Regions from separate parts of the Margalitia sp. FSL K6-0131 genome, predicted to be linked through region 1. Evidence: a T-box and tRNA genes for the amino acid it is inferred to sense, from the RefSeq annotation. Region 1 holds a T-box; the other regions hold tRNA genes.
What was found. A T-box is a leader RNA that pairs with one kind of tRNA and senses whether it is charged. The one in region 1 lies ahead of tyrS (tyrosine--tRNA ligase), so its partner is inferred to be a tRNA-Tyr.
Positions count from the first base shown of each region.

Region 2: it encodes a tRNA-Tyr, which carries the amino acid that the T-box ahead of tyrS (tyrosine--tRNA ligase) is inferred to sense. The anticodon was not compared.
Region 3: it encodes a tRNA-Tyr, which carries the amino acid that the T-box ahead of tyrS (tyrosine--tRNA ligase) is inferred to sense. The anticodon was not compared.

Region 1 is NZ_JBBOZS010000001.1:1,811,251-1,817,790, reverse strand. It holds gene NSQ59_RS08800 (sensor domain-containing diguanylate cyclase) at 1-1,192, opposite strand, end outside; gene rpsD (30S ribosomal protein S4) at 1,606-2,208, shown strand; gene NSQ59_RS08790 (DUF202 domain-containing protein) at 2,412-2,699, opposite strand; gene tyrS (tyrosine--tRNA ligase) at 2,896-4,158, opposite strand; T-box leader at 4,206-4,417, opposite strand; gene NSQ59_RS08780 (transglycosylase domain-containing protein) at 4,737-6,540, shown strand, end outside.
Region 2 is NZ_JBBOZS010000001.1:4,160,653-4,167,192, forward strand. It holds gene NSQ59_RS20325 (hypothetical protein) at 1-115, opposite strand, end outside; gene NSQ59_RS20330 (hypothetical protein) at 115-1,143, opposite strand; gene NSQ59_RS20335 (hypothetical protein) at 1,489-2,415, shown strand; gene NSQ59_RS20340 (transposase) at 2,337-2,927, shown strand; tRNA gene NSQ59_RS20345 (tRNA-Leu) at 3,251-3,332, opposite strand; tRNA gene NSQ59_RS20350 (tRNA-Cys) at 3,342-3,415, opposite strand; tRNA gene NSQ59_RS20355 (tRNA-Gly) at 3,424-3,498, opposite strand; tRNA gene NSQ59_RS20360 (tRNA-Gln) at 3,505-3,576, opposite strand; tRNA gene NSQ59_RS20365 (tRNA-His) at 3,603-3,678, opposite strand; tRNA gene NSQ59_RS20370 (tRNA-Trp) at 3,690-3,763, opposite strand; tRNA gene NSQ59_RS20375 (tRNA-Tyr) at 3,771-3,854, opposite strand; tRNA gene NSQ59_RS20380 (tRNA-Thr) at 3,864-3,939, opposite strand; tRNA gene NSQ59_RS20385 (tRNA-Phe) at 4,102-4,177, opposite strand; tRNA gene NSQ59_RS20390 (tRNA-Asp) at 4,201-4,277, opposite strand; tRNA gene NSQ59_RS20395 (tRNA-Met) at 4,282-4,355, opposite strand; tRNA gene NSQ59_RS20400 (tRNA-Val) at 4,374-4,449, opposite strand; tRNA gene NSQ59_RS20405 (tRNA-Glu) at 4,471-4,545, opposite strand; tRNA gene NSQ59_RS20410 (tRNA-Ser) at 4,555-4,647, opposite strand; tRNA gene NSQ59_RS20415 (tRNA-Asn) at 4,651-4,725, opposite strand; rRNA gene rrf (5S ribosomal RNA) at 4,735-4,851, opposite strand; rRNA gene NSQ59_RS20425 (23S ribosomal RNA) at 4,965-6,540, opposite strand, start outside.
Region 3 is NZ_JBBOZS010000001.1:4,882,221-4,888,760, forward strand. It holds gene ltrA (group II intron reverse transcriptase/maturase) at 1-1,002, opposite strand, end outside; tRNA gene NSQ59_RS23875 (tRNA-Arg) at 1,600-1,673, opposite strand; tRNA gene NSQ59_RS23880 (tRNA-Asn) at 1,781-1,855, opposite strand; tRNA gene NSQ59_RS23885 (tRNA-Ile) at 1,894-1,970, opposite strand; tRNA gene NSQ59_RS23890 (tRNA-Gly) at 1,980-2,053, opposite strand; tRNA gene NSQ59_RS23895 (tRNA-Cys) at 2,064-2,137, opposite strand; tRNA gene NSQ59_RS23900 (tRNA-Gln) at 2,149-2,223, opposite strand; tRNA gene NSQ59_RS23905 (tRNA-His) at 2,250-2,325, opposite strand; tRNA gene NSQ59_RS23910 (tRNA-Trp) at 2,337-2,410, opposite strand; tRNA gene NSQ59_RS23915 (tRNA-Tyr) at 2,418-2,501, opposite strand; tRNA gene NSQ59_RS23920 (tRNA-Thr) at 2,511-2,586, opposite strand; tRNA gene NSQ59_RS23925 (tRNA-Phe) at 2,749-2,824, opposite strand; tRNA gene NSQ59_RS23930 (tRNA-Asp) at 3,004-3,080, opposite strand; tRNA gene NSQ59_RS23935 (tRNA-Met) at 3,144-3,217, opposite strand; tRNA gene NSQ59_RS23940 (tRNA-Ser) at 3,381-3,473, opposite strand; tRNA gene NSQ59_RS23945 (tRNA-Ile) at 3,481-3,554, opposite strand; tRNA gene NSQ59_RS23950 (tRNA-Met) at 3,576-3,649, opposite strand; tRNA gene NSQ59_RS23955 (tRNA-Ala) at 3,667-3,739, opposite strand; tRNA gene NSQ59_RS23960 (tRNA-Pro) at 3,748-3,824, opposite strand; tRNA gene NSQ59_RS23965 (tRNA-Arg) at 3,838-3,914, opposite strand; tRNA gene NSQ59_RS23970 (tRNA-Leu) at 3,951-4,039, opposite strand; tRNA gene NSQ59_RS23975 (tRNA-Gly) at 4,050-4,124, opposite strand; tRNA gene NSQ59_RS23980 (tRNA-Leu) at 4,142-4,223, opposite strand; tRNA gene NSQ59_RS23985 (tRNA-Lys) at 4,253-4,328, opposite strand; tRNA gene NSQ59_RS23990 (tRNA-Thr) at 4,495-4,570, opposite strand; tRNA gene NSQ59_RS23995 (tRNA-Val) at 4,727-4,802, opposite strand; rRNA gene rrf (5S ribosomal RNA) at 4,812-4,928, opposite strand; rRNA gene NSQ59_RS24005 (23S ribosomal RNA) at 4,995-6,540, opposite strand, start outside.

The DNA of each region.
Region 1 (6,540 bases):
AAGAGACACCAGGAAGATAGATCGCTAATTCTTCTCCTCCCCATCTTGCACCAATATCCGTTAATCGAATATTTTCTAAGATTAAATTAGCTACTTGAACAAGCACATCATCCCCTACTTGATGACCATACGTATCGTTTACTTCCTTAAAATTATCAATATCCAATAAAATAAAGGTGCCTTCATTATCACTCGTCATAGATTTTTTTATTTGATTATTCAAATAGCTTTTCACAAACAATTGCGTCAATTGATCCGTAATCACCATCTTCTCTAATTTTTCTCGCAAAATGGAATTTGAAATTGCCATAGTAGAATGGTGGATTAGGGATTGGAATAATTTAAATTTATCAAATGTAAAAAAATATGGCTGCTCATGTAAAACGATACAGAAACCTTTTAACGAATTACCTTCCAACATCGGAACTGCCATCATCGATAAGTAGGATAAAGGCTGACCCAATATTCTCCCATTCATATCACTTATGAGAATAGAATCTTTCTGTTTATTTAAGGAATCAAAGACAAATTGAATATAATCTTTGCCTTTTGAAGATGAAAAAAATTGGCTGCTTCCCTCAAGTATTAAACTTGTGTTATCCTCGTTAACAAATATAAAAGCAATTGTATTTGCATGAAAAGATTTGGAAATTTGAGCTATTAAAAATTGGGTGGTCTCATTTAAGCTGGAACTGCCATTTAAGACATGGGATGTTTCATTAATTAATCGTAAATCCTCTATTAAACTTCTGGATTGCTGATATAGTTTTGCATTTTCGATTGCACTGCCGGCAGTATTGGCAAGCAGGCGGATAAATTCAATCTCGTTTGGCTTAAACATAAATGAGGCGTATGTTATAACCTCAAGGACGCCATATACTCCCTGTTTCCCGTGCAACGGTGAATATAATCTTGTCAAATGGGTATCACATGTTGTATCAATTTGAATGGAACCATTTACAAATGCCTGCATGGCCCTATCATCCAAACTTTCATATTGCAATGGTTTAACAGGTAAATCTTGATTGTAGTCATTATCATTAGATATCATCAAACTATACTCGAATTTTGGAAATACACGTCTAAGAGTATAAATAATTTCAGAGAGAACATTCTCTACATCCATAGATGAATGGAATTTTTCTGTTACTCTAAATAATTCCTTATATAAACTTTCATTATTCATGTCCATCTACAATCACCTATATATCTAATCCTTTTATTGTTAAAGAAAAATTAACACTTTTCATAGTACTATTATACTATTAATGATTTCGATTTGCACAGAACTGAATAAAAGTTTAAGGAAATTTTCCCATAAATAAAATCGCTTCAGAATACATAATTTCTTTTAATTCGCCTTGACTTTATTGTATTAGAAACATATAATGAAATTTGTGTAAAATAATGCAGCCTGTGCGGACAACTTTATGAGCGTATTTTGTTCCCGTTCTAGGAGTTTTCTAATCGCAAACTCTAGAATGTGGTGTATCGTGTAACCCTTAGCTGCTAGGGCGATGGTACATGAAAACATCATACACATAATGGATGTTCACATCTGTTTTTATTTTACAACAAAATAAAAACAAAGAGGAGGAGTCATTCATGGCTCGCTATACTGGTCCAAGTTGGAAATTATCACGCCGTCTTGGTATTTCACTAAGCGGTACTGGTAAAGAATTAGAAAAGCGTCCTTACGCGCCAGGACAACACGGTCCTAACCAACGTAAGAAATTATCTGAATATGGTTTGCAATTGCAAGAAAAGCAAAAGCTTCGCCATATGTATGGAGTTAACGAACGTCAATTCCATAACACATTCGTAAGAGCTGGTAAAATGCCAGGTAAGCATGGTGAAAACTTCATGATTCTTCTTGAGTCTCGTTTAGACAACCTTGTTTATCGCCTTGGTTTAGCTCGTACTCGCCGTCAAGCTCGTCAGCTTGTTAACCACGGCCACATTCTTGTGAATGGCAAACGCGTTGATATTCCATCTTACCGCGTATTACCAGGACAAACAATCAGCGTTCGTGAAAAATCACGCAACTTATCTATCATTAAAGAAGCAATTGAAGTAACAAACTATGTTCCTGATTATGTTACTTTTGATGCTGATAAGCTTGAAGGTACTTTCTCTCGTTTACCAGAACGTTCTGAATTACCAGCTGAAATTAACGAATCATTCATCGTAGAGTTCTACTCTCGTTAATTAAATTGCTTATTCAATAGCAATGCTAAAAAACCTAGAAATGTTGTTATATCAACATTTCTAGGTTTTTTGTTTTTCTATTTTATTCTCTGATAATTAGTTAAAAGGATTTTGTGGGAATATCGGACACATATTTGGGTGAAATTATTAATTATTTTCCCTGTTTAAAAAGCTAAATTCATGAGTGTATAATGAAATACTTATTATTTATTCAATTGCACTTCCTTGATCATCTTTTTTGAACGGTAATAATTAAAAAAACCAATCAAAAGAAGAATTACTCCTAGTGTAATGGATATGTACGCTGTAATTTCGAACTTTATGTTCTTATCAAAAAACTCTATTAACGCTGCTGAACCTGCAAAGAATGTTAAAGATGTACGAATATAGGCTAACAGGGTCCGAATATTGGCTAGTTTTGTTCTTTCCATAGCTAATAATTCACTTGGAGATGCTGTATTTTTATTTGATACATTAGTATTTCCGCTCATACTACTGCTCCTTTTTCTGAAGGATGTGTATAGTATGCCAAAATCGATACATTTTAAGAGTAAAAAGTTGGTTGAGGAATCAATCATTTATCCTCAACTCTATACACTTACGAACAAATATCCTTATGCTATAAAATACAAATTATTTCATTCCACATAAAAACCAGCAGATTTTTTATTCTGCTGGTTTTTTCAATTAAATAAACTTGATGAGGAAATATTTTTTCTTCCCTTTACGAATAACGGTAAATTCCCCTTCAATACGGTCACTTTCCGATAATATATAGCCTACATCATTATTTCTTTCACCATTGATATAGATGGCTCCATTTTGAATGTCTTCCCGTGCTTGACGCTTAGAAGGTACAATTTTTGCTTCCACTAATATATCAACAAGATTTAAATCACTATCCTTTGGAAGATCAAAAGAAGGAACATCTTTAAAGCCTTGCTTGACTTCAGTTGCAGTTAAGTTTTTGATATCTCCGCTGAAAAGTGCATCCGTGATTTTTAATGCTTGCTGCAATGAAGCTTCACCGTGAATTAGTCGTGTCATTTCCTCCGCAAGAGCTTTTTGAGCTTTACGCAAATGCGGTTCCTCTTCCACAGATTTTGCTAATGCCTCAATTTCTTCATGAGATAAGAATGTAAAGTATTTTAAGTATTTCACCACATCAGCATCTGCTGTATTAATCCAGAATTGGTAGAATTCATATGGACTTGTTTTATCAGGATTTAGCCACACAGTTCCGCTTTCCGTCTTACCGAATTTTGTTCCATCTGCTTTTGTTACTAGCGGAATCGTTAAACCGTATGCTTTCGCTCCCTCTTCTTCCACTTTGCGGATAAGCTCTAAACCAGTTGTGATATTTCCCCACTGATCGCTTCCGCCAATTTGTAGTTTACAATCATAGTTTTGATATAAATGTAAAAAGTCAATAGCCTGCAGAATGGTATAAGTGAATTCTGTATAGGATATTCCCGTTTCTAATCTGGATGAAATAGTATCCTTCGCAAGCATGTAATTAACACCAATGTATTTTCCATAGTCACGTAGGAAGGAAACAAGATTCATGGTGCCTGCCCAATCATAGTTATTGGTCATTACAGCAGCATTTTCGCCTTCAAAGTTAAAAATTTGCTTAAGCTGTTTCTTAAGACCATTTACATTTTCTTGTACATTTTCAATAGTTAGCAGCTTTCTTTCTTCCTTCTTTCCACTCGGATCTCCTATTAACCCTGTTGCACCACCAACTAAAATAATTGGACGGTGACCAGCCTGCTGAAATCGACGTAATGTTAAATAAGGAAGCAAGTGTCCGATATGCATACTATCTGCCGTCGGATCGATTCCGCAGTATAGGGAGATTTTATTTTCATCTAACGTTTTTTGTAAGCCTTCTTCATCTGTTTGCTGATAAACAATACCCCGCCACTGTAAATCTTCTAATAAGTTCATCCTCATAATCACTCCTTTGAAAAATAAAAAGCCCCTTCGTTACATAACGAAGGGACGAAATTATCGTGGTACCACCCAACTTGAGAAAAAAATTCTCCACTCAAAAACTTTAACGGAATTCAACCGTTTGCTGCTACTAACCTTCACAGCAAAAGCTCCAGAATGTAATTCATCTTTTCTATATATACCGATTTACACCACCCACCGGCTCTCTTAGAACAGGGATAGAAAGACTACTTTATTCCTTCAATGCATTTCATATAAATTTGTAATAAAATCTTAATACATTTTAAACATACTCATGAAATAATGTCAAATCCTTTAATAAAATTCTTGCGTATTTTTATAGCCATAAGATTAAAATGCATCTGATTGACGCTCTTACAACGTTGAACAGGTAAAGGTAAAGGAATGAACCTAACCTATTTAATTTTTTTACTTAAAATACCCTTTTCAATCAAATAAATAGTATGCTTCTTTTCTTAGGGGTAATTCTATACATAACAAATAATTTACGAAAAATCTGCTAATTCCCACCCATACTTATGCTATAATGAGGGTGATTTTGGGGGGATATGATGAGAGAAAGAATACATAAGATAAAAATATTTTTCGATAAAATTTTATTGTTTTTTCAAAATGAAAAACTGCAAAAACGAACTAGAATTACTTATGGGGTTTTTTGGAATCTACTTCTTATTTTTTTTATTGTCGGTGTTATTGGTTTTGCTTTTGCTGGGGGGATCGGTGCTGGTTATTTTGCATCCTTAGTAAAGGACGAGCCTATCCGCACTTATGCTGAGATGAAGAAAGATATCAATGATGAGAATCAAACAACGAAACTATATTTTGCAAACAATGTATACCTAGGTAAAATGCGAACAGATTTAGAACGTGAAGAAGTATCCATTGACCAGGTTTCAAAATATGTAAAAAACGGACTCATTGCAACGGAAGATGAATATTTTTATGAGCATCATGGGATTGTACCGAAAGCATTATTTCGGGCCATCTTTCAAGAACTGACTAACTCTTCTAGTCAAACCGGCGGAAGCACTTTGACACAACAGGTTATTAAAAATCAAATTTTGACGAATGAGGTTTCCTTTGACCGAAAAGCAAAGGAGGTATTACTTGCCCTTCGTTTAGAAAAGTTTTTTTCAAAGGATCAAATCCTAGACGCCTATTTGAATGACACAACTTTTGGACGTAATTCATCCGGAAGGAATATCGCTGGCGTGCAAACAGCAGCCAAAGGAATATTTGGAGTAAATGCAAAGGATTTGAACCTTCCGCAATCGGCCTTTATAGCGGGATTGCCCCAAAGCCCATTTGGTTATACCCCGTTTACCAATCAAGGAACATTAAAGAAAAACTTGCAACCTGGTATTAACCGTATGAAAACTGTATTAAAAAGGATGCATGATAATGGATATATAAGTGATAAAGAATACAAGGATGCACTTCAATACGATATTAAAAAGGACTTTATTTCCTCTCAGACAAGCCCGCGGGAACAGTACCCTTGGCTTGTCGACGAAATTGAGAGAAGGGCAACAGATATCATCGCTACGATTTTAGCAAAGAAGGACGGCTATTCTGATACAGACTTACAAAAAGATAAAACCTTAAATCAAAAATATGAGACACTGGCAAATCGTAATATCCGTCAAAATGGATATAAAATTCATACTACTGTCATTAAACAGATTTACGATAAAATGCAAAAAGCGAAAAATGAATTTCGTGGGTACGGGCCTATCAATACAGTTACCTATACAGATCCTAATACGGGAAGGGTAAAGAACAGGATTGAACCGGTACAAATTGGTGCGATGCTCATTGAGAATAGTACTGGAAAAATTTTAAGTTTTGTAGGAGGACGTGATTTTAAGCTTGAACAATTAAATCACGCAACACAAGGAAAACGCCCAAATGGGTCAACAATGAAACCATTATTAGTATATGGTCCCTCCCTTGAACAAGGAAAAATTTCTCCCGGCAGTATGATCGCGGATACGAAGTTTTCTATCACATCTGGTGGGAAGGAATGGAGTCCAGAAAACTATACAATAGGAAAAGAATATGGGCTCGTTACAGCAAGACAAGCACTCGCATATTCTTATAATATTTCCGCTGCCAAAACGTATTTAAACATAATCAACGGGCGGCCCGCAAATTATTTAAAACAAATGGGCTTTACATCTTTAACCGAGGGAGACTATTATAATCCTGCTTTGTCACTTGGCGGAATTACCAATGGTGTTACAGTTGAGGAAAATGTCAATGCATATGCAACATTTGCAAACGGAGGTAAATTTGTCGATGCTTATCTAATCGATAAAATTGTCGATAAAAATGGAAAAACCATCTATCAGCATC
Region 2 (6,540 bases), 2.3 Mb from region 1:
AAATAGTCTTCCCTCTATTGTTATCTTCACTAGAAATAATATTCATTTTCTCAGAAAATCTATCTTCAATAAATGCTTCTTGCTCATTGCCAATAGCAACTTTTTTTATTAACATTATTCAATACCATCCTTAATTAAAGAAATAAAATACTTTAATGAAATCACATCAAAATCGTAACATTGTTCCAATATATCGTGATCTAATTTATCATAAATAACATTTACATTGTCCGAAGGATTTTGAATTATTGTTGAATATGTATTTTCAAATAGTCTCCAAAAAGTATTAGCGTTATTTTTATTAAACAATGCTCTAGATAATGCTAATCTACTTTCTAAAATCACATCTTTTTTCCTTTCATCTGGGACACTATTTAAAATAAGATAGAATGGCAACGGAGGTCCCTTCTCAAAAAGATCTCTGTTAATAATCCGCGAAATTGTTAATAATCTAATCTCTCCAGCAGTTAAATGCCTTGAATAATTCAATGCTTCATGTGAAGTTTCAATTGTAATATTTTCCACGACGCTGGAATTTTTTTTACTTGCTTGTTTATCTCTAATTTCATTAAAAATACCATTTAATACTTCTTCATTAGGAATTAACTTTGTATGGGTTTTTATAATGGATTTCACATATTCATAGGGCTTTTTATCATCAACAACAAATTGAATTTTACTTATAAATTCATCTAGCTCTTTATCACTAATGTTCGTATTATCTATGTAAGTTTTATCATTACACTCTTCTAATAAACCCTGTTTCATCTTTTTAAGCGCTTCCGGTTGAATATTTTGAATATCAAAAACATTTTTGGTTTGGTCTACTCTTACAGTAGGTGAAACTCCACCTAAAAATAATACAAAACAATCGAAATTAAAGTCACTTCTATAATTTTTAAATAAAGTAACAAGTTCTTTCCCTAGTGTTTTAGGGGAAGAACTTTTTGCACCTTTCGACTGTATATCCCACATTTTTCTGCCAGTTCTATTCATGCCGGTTAAATCATTAAAAAAATCTACAACATAATAATAGACTTCCGGACTATCTACTCTGAAATTCATTAAGTATAAAAGTGCTTTCGTTTCATATTCAGCACCAGATGGTCTAAGTTTTTCCGAAGACTGGATCGTATATGGCATAGATAAAATCCTCTCAATTAATATATTAATTCCATTATAATACATATCTTGCCATCTTTATAGGTTCTTTGAAAATGCTGGTAATGTTCGGATGATCGAATAAAAGTGTAAGAATCCATTATTTAACCAATATAAATTGTTATAACAACATTTCCATACTCCTCTTCTCAATACTTATTACAACAAGACTTTCTCCATTTCGAACGTTGTGTAATTCCTAACTAATTTTATTTTCTAATAAGGAAAGACTGTATTAATTGCAATTGATTTAAATTTGTAAATATAAATAGAATTTGTTAATATAAATAATAGAACATATGTTTCGTAATGAAGGAGGTGAATAATATGAGCCTAACCTACACCAAGAAAATTCAAATTGAGTTCTCCAAAAATGATGAAATTATACTAGACGGACAGAGCAAAATTTGCAATTGGTTATATAATCAACTATTAGATGCTTGCCAAAAGGATTACTATGAAAATAATAATTCTTTAAAACTACTAGAAGGAAGAAACCTGCGTAATTATGGAGTCTCTCTAAAGAAAAGTCATCCATTTTTGAATTCAGTCTTTTCCTCTGTATTAAAGGAACCATCTACAAGATTGCTTAAAGCCTATAAGAGCTTTTTTAAAGGTGATTCCAGATATCCTAAACACAGAAGCTGGAAGAATAAATGGTTTAGTCTAGTTTTTGATGAACCAAACAAAGGATGGGAAATTCTAAAGGAAGGAAAAGCAGTTTCTATTTCATTAGGCAATGTACCTGGATTAGCAAAACAAAAAGGTAAAAAGAATCCTTCGATTATTGGAAAGTTGAAAGAAAAAGTAGAGTTAGGTGATGAAGAAAAATTTAAAACGTTTAGCCTTTGCAAACAACAAGGGAATAAATTCTTTGCAATTTTCACCGTAGAACGCCGCTCGAAGACAGAAATGGAATATAAAAAAACAATGTCAAAATATCGAATTCAGTGCAAACAGTCTAAAAAGTTAAATGAACCCTCACCTCAAAAACCTTCATTAATAAAACAAGAAACCAATATTCCAGATAATTTGAAATGGATTTCCTTGGATCCAAATCATAAGAATTTCTTTGTCGGTGTTGACTATGAAGGTAATTCTATTGAGTTTAAGAAACTTCTAATGATTAATTATTGGGACAAAAAAATAGATCAAATAAAAGCCAAACGAGATATTTGCAAAAAACAATACAAAATGAAAAAAGCAAATATGGAAATTCTTATACCATTCACAGTCCACGATGGAATAAATTAAACTCTGCAGTAAATAGGGCTTACAACAAACGTCGAGAACAAATTAAGACAGCGTTGTATTCTATTGCCCATGCTTTATACGATAGATACGATCTAGTTATAATTGGTGACTATACTCCAAACAATAAACATGCACCGTATAAAAATATGAAACGAAGTATGTTAAACCAAGAACAAATTGGTAAATTTCGTACTATTTTAAAATGGGTTGCAACGAAACGTGGCAAATATTTTTTAATATCCGATGAATTTAACACTACTAAAGAATGTTGTGTTTGCGGATACATGAGAAAAAGAGAGCCACAAATTCGCAGCTTTACATGTGAAAAATGTGGAACCCTTTTAATGAGAGATATTAATTCAAGTGTCAATATCGGAAAAAAGGTTGGATATAAATTAAATATTGCTTATTATAAGCATAAACTTCAAAACTTTACCTATTTAGGAAAAGCGCCATATGGAAGAAAAATATTATGGGTGAAAAATAATCTATCTTTGCCTTGCTTAGGCTAGTTAAGGTTAGATAAGTTAAAATAATCTTAACTATACTTGTAACAACATAAGTTGTTCTGCCAACAAGACCTACACACTTTTTCATAGTCTTGACTTGGAGAAAAGATTTATACTCGGGTGTGACATTTATATTCTGCTTTATACAGAAAATAAATGATGAGGAAAATCAAAGCAGTCGAACCGACACTCGTTTTATTAAAACATGTCTCGAATATAATTAAATGTTTGATTTCTAATTAATCGTATCAAAAAATAATGCAAAAGAAAAAGTCCCTGATATACATTTTATATTAAATGCATATCAGGGACTTTCACTATTATGATACCGGTGACCAGGGTCGAACTGGTACTCCCGAAGGAACACGATTTTGAGTCGTGCGCGTCTGCCAATTCCGCCACACCGGCACAATATTATGGAGGCGGCAACCGGATTCGAACCGGTGGTAAAGGTTTTGCAGACCTCTGCCTTACCACTTGGCTATGCCGCCATTTTGTTTGGAGCGGAAGACGGGATTCGAACCCGCGACCCCCACCTTGGCAAGGTGGTGTTCTACCACTGAACTACTTCCGCATAAAGCTGGGCTAGCTGGATTCGAACCAGCGAGTGACGGAGTCAAAGTCCGTTGCCTTACCGCTTGGCTATAGCCCAATAATAAAGCTAATTTAACAATTTTATGGGGCGACTAGTGGGGATCGAACCCACGTATGCCGGAGCCACAATCCGGTGCGTTAACCACTTCGCCATAGCCGCCATAATCTTATTGGCAGGGGCAGTAGGAATCGAACCCACACTGAAGGTTTTGGAGACCTTAGTTCTACCTTTAAACTATGCCCCTATGAAAATGGTGGAGGGGGACGGATTCGAACCGCCGAACCCGAAGGAGCGGATTTACAGTCCGCCGCGTTTAGCCACTTCGCTACCCCTCCGAAACCTACTGGTGCCGGCCAGAGGACTTGAACCCCCAACCTACTGATTACAAGTCAGTTGCTCTACCAATTGAGCTAGGCCGGCAATATTAAGATATAACCTGCTAATATGTTATTGCAATATACCTGTCGTCCAGCTCTCAGAAAGATTATTCAAGTAGCAGCTCGAGCTGTACGCTGAAGCAATGCTTCGAAGCATATTCGATCGTGCTCTACCAATTGAGCTAGGCCGGCATATTAAATTAAATGGTGGCTCAGGACGGAATCGAACCGCCGACACAAGGATTTTCAGTCCTTTGCTCTACCGACTGAGCTACTGAGCCTATGTACCTATTTTTTAAAAAAATGGCGGTCTGGACGGGACTCGAACCCGCGACCTCCTGCGTGACAGGCAGGCATTCTAACCAGCTGAACTACCAGACCATTATTGCGGGGGCAGGATTTGAACCTGCGACCTTCGGGTTATGAGCCCGACGAGCTACCGGACTGCTCCACCCCGCGACGATTATAAATGTTATATGGTGGAGGATGACGGGATCGAACCGCCGACCCCCTGCTTGTAAGGCAGGTGCTCTCCCAGCTGAGCTAATCCTCCGTTATTTACTTTTTATATTAATGGTGACCCGTACGGGATTCGAACCCGTGTTACCGCCGTGAAAGGGCGGTGTCTTAACCGCTTGACCAACGGGCCACATATATCTGGCGGAGAGCAAGGGATTTGAACCCTTGAGACAGGTTTTGCCCGCCTACACGATTTCCAATCGTGCTCCTTCGGCCACTCGGACAGCTCTCCGTATGGCTCCACAGGTAGGACTCGAACCTACGACCGATCGGTTAACAGCCGATAGCTCTACCACTGAGCTACTGTGGAATAATGCCAGCTTGGCGACGTCCTACTCTTGCAGGGGGAGAGCCCCCAACTACCATCGGCGCTGAGAAGCTTAACTTCCGTGTTCGGGATGGGAACGGGTGTGACCTTCTCGCAATAGCCACCAAACCATGTGACATATATTATTATATATGATTTTGGGATAATTTCAATATAAAATTGAATTTTATTCCCTCAAAACTAAATACTGTAGAAGAAGAAGTAAAGAGAATCGCTCTATTTTGGTTAAGTCCTCGATCGATTAGTATTCGTCAGCTCCATGTGTCGCCACACTTCCACCTCGAACCTATCAACCTGATCATCTTTCAGGGATCTTACTAGCTTGCGCTATGGGAAATCTCATCTTGAGGGGGGCTTCATGCTTAGATGCTTTCAGCACTTATCCCTTCCGCACATAGCTACCCAGCGATGCCTTTGGCAAGACAACTGGTACACCAGCGGTGCGTCCATCCCGGTCCTCTCGTACTAAGGACAGCTCCTCTCAAATTTCCTACGCCCACGACGGATAGGGACCGAACTGTCTCACGACGTTCTGAACCCAGCTCGCGTACCGCTTTAATGGGCGAACAGCCCAACCCTTGGGACCGACTACAGCCCCAGGATGCGATGAGCCGACATCGAGGTGCCAAACCTCCCCGTCGATGTGGACTCTTGGGGGAGATAAGCCTGTTATCCCCGGGGTAGCTTTTATCCGTTGAGCGATGGCCCTTCCATGCGGAACCACCGGATCACTAAGCCCGACTTTCGTCCCTGCTCGACTTGTAGGTCTCGCAGTCAAGCTCCCTTGTGCCTTTACACTCTACGAATGATTTCCAACCATTCTGAGGGAACCTTTGGGCGCCTCCGTTACTCTTTAGGAGGCGACCGCCCCAGTCAAACTGCCTGCCTGACACTGTCTCCCACCCCGATCAGGGGTGCGGGTTAGAATTTCAATACAGCCAGGGTAGTATCCCACCGACGCCTCCACCGAAGCTGGCGCTCCGGCTTCAAAGGCTCCTACCTATCCTGTACAAGCTGTACCAAAATTCAATATCAGGCTGCAGTAAAGCTCCACGGGGTCTTTCCGTCCTGTCGCGGGTAACCTGCATCTTCACAGGTACTATAATTTCACCGAGTCTCTCGTTGAGACAGTGCCCAGATCGTTACGCCTTTCGTGCGGGTCAGAACTTACCTGACAAGGAATTTCGCTACCTTAGGACCGTTATAGTTACGGCCGCCGTTTACTGGGGCTTCAATTCAGAGCTTCGCTTACGCTAACCCCTCCTCTTAACCTTCCAGCACCGGGCAGGCGTCAGCCCCTATACTTCGCCTTGCGGCTTCGCAGAGACCTGTGTTTTTGCTAAACAGTCGCCTGGGCCTATTCACTGCGGCTCTCTCGGGCTTGCACCCTACCAGAGCACCCCTTCTCCCGAAGTTACGGGGTCATTTTGCCGAGTTCCTTAACGAGAGTTCTCTCGCTCACCTTAGGATTCTCTCCTCGCCTACCTGTGTCGGTTTGCGGTACGGGCACCTTTCACCTCACTAGAGGATTTTCTTGGCAGTGTGGAATCAGGAACTTCGGTACTATATTTCCCTCGCTATCACAGCTCCGCCTTCACGGTTACGGGATTTGCCTCGTAACCAGCCTAACTGCTTAGACGCACATAACCAGCAGTGCGCTTACCCTATCCTCCTGCGTCCCCCCATCGTTCAAACGGTGAAGAGGTGGTACAGGAATATCAACCTGTTGTCCATCGCCTACGCCTTTCGGCCTCGGCTTAGGTCCCGACTAACCCTGAGCGGACGAGCCTTCCTCAG
Region 3 (6,540 bases), 3.1 Mb from region 1:
TTTAAAGGGAGTTGGCGTGTCTGCCAGCGCAAAATATCCGCACCAACCAACAAGGTATTCATTTAGTTTCTCAATACGCAATTCCAATGGAATGGGTTTTGACCTTGATGTTAGTTCTTTTATTCTACTTTTAGCTCTCTTTATACTTTCTTTTGCGATACGGATTTTTGGATTACGGTTTGATGTGAAGCTGAATCCAAGAAACTTTCGTTTCCACGGTCTGTCCACCGCACTTTTCTCTTCATTTACTTTTAGTTTAAGCTTCTTTTCAATGAAAGTAGTGATAGAACTCTTGACACGTAAACCTGCCTTCTTGGTTTTTACGTAAATATTACAATCATCTGCGTAGCGGACAAATTTGTGTCCTCTTTCCTCTAGTTCCTTATCTAATTCATCTAACATGATATTGGAAAGTAGTGGACTTAATGGTCCACCCTGAGGAACACCTTCTTCGCTGATAGTTTCCACACCGTTTATCATAATCCCCGACTCTAAGTATTTTCTAATTAACTTTAGAATCGTCTTATCCTTGACTCTTTTTGCTAGGAGTCCCATAAGCATATCGTGATTTACCTTGTCGAAGAACTTTTCTAAGTCCATATCTATTACCCATCTGTAGCCCTCTTCTATATATTGCCTTGCTTCCCTAACGGCATCATGTGCCCTTCTTCTGGGTCTAAACCCATAGCTATGTTCGGAAAAGGTTGGGTCATAGATTGGGGTTAATATTTGGGCAATCGCTTGTTGGACAAAACGGTCTGTCACGGTAGGAATACCTAATAAACGAACGCCGCCATTTGGTTTCGGGATTTCGACTCGTCTGACTGGCATAGGCTCATAGGTTCCGTCCTTTATTGAATTTCGGATTTCTTGCCAATTTTGTAGAATATGCGCTCGTAGGGATTTTACAGGCATTTCATCTACTCCATGGCTACCCTTATTCTTTTCGACACGTTTCAATGCCGAAAGTAGATTGTCCCGTGACAGTATTCGTTCCATCATTTCGATACATCCTTTCACGTGAATATACGTGCTATTTGTGCCATTGTTTATTCCACCCTCTTAAAGTCCCCTGTGGAATTCACCACTTCCTCCTTTAAGTAAGTCCAATTGGATTGTCTGTATCATCATAAACAATGAACGCCTAGTGTATATTCTCCTTAAATGTTCAGTCCTTCCCTAACCATCTTAAGCTAGTCAGGTACTATGACCTCTGCTGACTTCTGGCTGTTCAATTACCCTTCACAAAGTAAGTTACCGAGTGTGCTCGGCATTTCAGCCAGACCTCCCCAGGTAAGAGTACAGTCTTTCTCCCCATCTATCTGCTTCATTTACTCTGTATCATCTTTGGCAGAAAGGACTTCGTTTTGTTTGGCAAACTCATCCAATGATACCTAGCCTTATATGAAGTTCGTGTCCCTCAGACCGGAGATTTGCCGCCCGCTTCCTTCAGATTCTGCGTCACCACAGACACCCTTGCGTTTAGCTACTGCTACTTCTGCCTTCACAGTTCGGGACTTTCACCCTATAGACTGCACCCATGCTGGGCGCACCAAAAAAACCTAATCCAATATATAGGATTAGGTCATTCTATTAGGACGCGCCTTAGAGGATTCGAACCTCTGACCCACAGCTTAGAAGGCTGTTGCTCTATCCAGCTGAGCTAAAGGCGCATTATTATATTTTAAATGACTGAGAAAGAGAGCTTTAATGAATCCTGCAACTTATGAAAAGTAGCGGCGGGCATCTCTTCATCAATTTGAGTTTTCCACCAAAAAAATGGCTCCGCAGGTAGGATTCGAACCTACGACCGATCGGTTAACAGCCGATAGCTCTACCACTGAGCTACTGCGGAACAATAATTGAAAGTTATTTTGCTATTGCAAAAAACTCTGGTGGGCCTAAATGGACTCGAACCATCGACCTCACGCTTATCAGGCGTGCGCTCTAACCAGCTGAGCTATAGGCCCCTTATTTTTTGGAGCGGGTGATGGGAATCGAACCCACGACAACAGCTTGGAAGGCTGTAGTTTTACCACTAAACTACACCCGCAAAGATTATTTGGAGGCAGCAACCGGATTTGAACCGGTGATAAAGGTTTTGCAGACCTCTGCCTTACCACTTGGCTATGCTGCCATATGGATGGATGGCTGGGCTAGCTGGATTCGAACCAGCGAGTGACGGAGTCAAAGTCCGTTGCCTTACCGCTTGGCTATAGCCCAATAATAAATCTTATTTAACAATTTTATGGGGCGACTAGTGGGAATCGAACCCACGAATGTCGGAGCCACAATCCGATGCGTTAACCACTTCGCCATAGCCGCCATAATCTTATTGGCAGGGGCAGTAGGAATCGAACCCACACTGAAGGTTTTGGAGACCTTAGTTCTACCTTTAAACTATGCCCCTATGAGAATGGTGGAGGGGGACGGATTCGAACCGCCGAACCCGAAGGAGCGGATTTACAGTCCGCCGCGTTTAGCCACTTCGCTACCCCTCCGAAACCTACTGGTGCCGGCCAGAGGACTTGAACCCCCAACCTACTGATTACAAGTCAGTTGCTCTACCAATTGAGCTAGGCCGGCATTATTAAGATATAACCTGCTGATATGTTAGTGCATATAACCGTCGTCCAGCTCTCAGAAAGACTAATCAAGAAGCGGCTCAAGCTGTACGCTGGATGCTTTTGCTTCGAAGTTTATTCATCGTGCTCTACCAATTGAGCTAGGCAGGCATATTTAACTAAATGGTGGCTCAGGACGGAATCGAACCGCCGACACAAGGATTTTCAGTCCTTTGCTCTACCGACTGAGCTACTGAGCCGTAATTGTTTATTATTTGTAAATTAAATTGTAGTCGCTTCGTCCCAGTCTCAGAAAGATTACGCAAGTAGCAGCTCGACTGGTACGCTGAAGTAATGCTTCGTAGCTTATTCGGACGTGCTCTACCGACTGAGCTACTGAGCCAAATTAAAAAACTATTCAGATTTTATATATTATAAATGGCGGTCCGGACGGGACTCGAACCCGCGACCTCCTGCGTGACAGGCAGGCATTCTAACCAGCTGAACTACCGGACCAGGTTTTTTTCAAGAATTGAAAATAAACTTCCTTATAATCTTCCTTGAAAATAACTCTTTTAATTGCGGGGGCAGGATTTGAACCTGCGACCTTCGGGTTATGAGCCCGACGAGCTACCGGACTGCTCCACCCCGCGTCGATAAAAAATTATTAAGTTTTCCATATGCACTAAATTCGCAATGGACTGTCCCGATTTCAGAAAGCCTATTCAAGATGCGGCTCAATCGGTACAACTCGCAGATAATTCGATGAAGTAACGCTCGTTGCTCCACCCCGCGACGATAAAAATGTATTATTAATGGCGGAGGAAGAGGGATTCGAACCCCCGCGCGGTTTAACCCGCCTGTCGGTTTTCAAGACCGATCCCTTCAGCCAGACTTGGGTATTCCTCCATTAATATGGACCTTGTAGGACTCGAACCTACGACCGGACGGTTATGAGCCGTCTGCTCTAACCAGCTGAGCTAAAGGTCCTTAAACACAAGTATATTTTTATAGCGGCGGAGGGGATCGAACCCCCGACCTTACGGGTATGAACCGTACGCTCTAGCCAGCTGAGCTACACCGCCATTTTAAAAAATTGAAATGGAGCCTAGCGGGATCGAACCGCTGACCTCCTGCGTGCAAAGCAGGCGCTCTCCCAGCTGAGCTAAGGCCCCTTTTTAAGTGGTCGGGAAGACAGGATTCGAACCTGCGACCCCATGGTCCCAAACCATGTGCTCTACCAAGCTGAGCTACTTCCCGTTTGTATTGATTATGGCGCGCCCAAGAGGAGTCGAACCCCTAACCTTTTGATCCGTAGTCAAACGCTCTATCCAATTGAGCTATGGGCGCATATTATGGAAGATTATTTTGCTACGCAAAAAATCTTGGTGCCGAGGACCGGAATCGAACCGGTACGGTAGTCACCTACCGCAGGATTTTAAGTCCTGTGCGTCTGCCAGTTCCGCCACCCCGGCAAAGGGTATTTGGAGCGGAAGACGGGATTCGAACCCGCGACCCCCACCTTGGCAAGGTGGTGTTCTACCACTGAACTACTTCCGCGCAGAAATTTTTATCAATGCGGGTGAAGGGAGTCGAACCCCCACGCCTTGCGGCGCCAGATCCTAAGTCTGGTGCGTCTGCCAATTCCGCCACACCCGCGTTATGGAAAGTTAATTTACTTTAAAAAATGGTGAGCCATGAAGGACTCGAACCTTCGACCCTCTGATTAAAAGTCAGATGCTCTACCGACTGAGCTAATGGCTCTTATTTTTAGTTATAAGAACGGATTTTATATTGCTTTCTACCAAAGTGCATCTACGACGTCCAGCTTTCAGTAAGCCTATTCAAGTAGCAGCTCAAGCTGTACGCTGATGCATCGCTTCGTAGCTTACTCGATCGTGCTCTACCGACTGAGCTAATGGCTCGGAAATGGTGCCGGCCAGAGGACTTGAACCCCCAACCTACTGATTACAAGTCAGTTGCTCTACCAATTGAGCTAGGCCGGCATTATTAAGATAAAACCTGCTGATATGTTAGTGCATATAACCGTCGTCCCGATTTCAGAAAGCTTACTCAAGATGTGGTTCAATCGGTACGCTGAAGCATCGCTTCGAAGCTTAATCGGGCGTGCTCTACCAATTGAGCTAGGCCGGCATTTTATATGGTGGAGGATGACGGGATCGAACCGCCGACCCCCTGCTTGTAAGGCAGGTGCTCTCCCAGCTGAGCTAATCCTCCATTATGTAAGCCTGGCAACGTCCTACTCTTGCAGGGGGAGAGCCCCCAACTACCATCGGCGCTGAGAAGCTTAACTTCCGTGTTCGGGATGGGAACGGGTGTGACCTTCTCGCCATAATTACCAGACTATATGAGGTTTGTTCCCTCAAAACTAAATACTGTAGAAGAAGAAGTAAAGAGAATCGCTCTATTTTGGTTAAGTCCTCGATCGATTAGTATTCGTCAGCTCCATGTGTCGCCACACTTCCACCTCGAACCTATCAACCTGATCATCTTTCAGGGATCTTACTAGCTTGCGCTATGGGAAATCTCATCTTGAGGGGGGCTTCATGCTTAGATGCTTTCAGCACTTATCCCTTCCGCACATAGCTACCCAGCGATGCCTTTGGCAAGACAACTGGTACACCAGCGGTGCGTCCATCCCGGTCCTCTCGTACTAAGGACAGCTCCTCTCAAATTTCCTACGCCCACGACGGATAGGGACCGAACTGTCTCACGACGTTCTGAACCCAGCTCGCGTACCGCTTTAATGGGCGAACAGCCCAACCCTTGGGACCGACTACAGCCCCAGGATGCGATGAGCCGACATCGAGGTGCCAAACCTCCCCGTCGATGTGGACTCTTGGGGGAGATAAGCCTGTTATCCCCGGGGTAGCTTTTATCCGTTGAGCGATGGCCCTTCCATGCGGAACCACCGGATCACTAAGCCCGACTTTCGTCCCTGCTCGACTTGTAGGTCTCGCAGTCAAGCTCCCTTGTGCCTTTACACTCTACGAATGATTTCCAACCATTCTGAGGGAACCTTTGGGCGCCTCCGTTACTCTTTAGGAGGCGACCGCCCCAGTCAAACTGCCTGCCTGACACTGTCTCCCACCCCGATCAGGGGTGCGGGTTAGAATTTCAATACAGCCAGGGTAGTATCCCACCGACGCCTCCACCGAAGCTGGCGCTCCGGCTTCAAAGGCTCCTACCTATCCTGTACAAGCTGTACCAAAATTCAATATCAGGCTGCAGTAAAGCTCCACGGGGTCTTTCCGTCCTGTCGCGGGTAACCTGCATCTTCACAGGTACTATAATTTCACCGAGTCTCTCGTTGAGACAGTGCCCAGATCGTTACGCCTTTCGTGCGGGTCAGAACTTACCTGACAAGGAATTTCGCTACCTTAGGACCGTTATAGTTACGGCCGCCGTTTACTGGGGCTTCAATTCAGAGCTTCGCTTACGCTAACCCCTCCTCTTAACCTTCCAGCACCGGGCAGGCGTCAGCCCCTATACTTCGCCTTGCGGCTTCGCAGAGACCTGTGTTTTTGCTAAACAGTCGCCTGGGCCTATTCACTGCGGCTCTCTCGGGCTTGCACCCTACCAGAGCACCCCTTCTCCCGAAGTTACGGGGTCATTTTGCCGAGTTCCTTAACGAGAGTTCTCTCGCTCACCTTAGGATTCTCTCCTCGCCTACCTGTGTCGGTTTGCGGTACGGGCACCTTTCACCTCACTAGAGGATTTTCTTGGCAGTGTGGAATCAGGAACTTCGGTACTATATTTCCCTCGCTATCACAGCTCCGCCTTCACGGTTACGGGATTTGCCTCGTAACCAGCCTAACTGCTTAGACGCACATAACCAGCAGTGCGCTTACCCTATCCTCCTGCGTCCCCCCATCGTTCAAACGGTGAAGAGGTGGTACAGGAATATCAACCTGTTGTCCATCGCCTACGCCTTTCGGCCTCGGCTTAGGTCCCG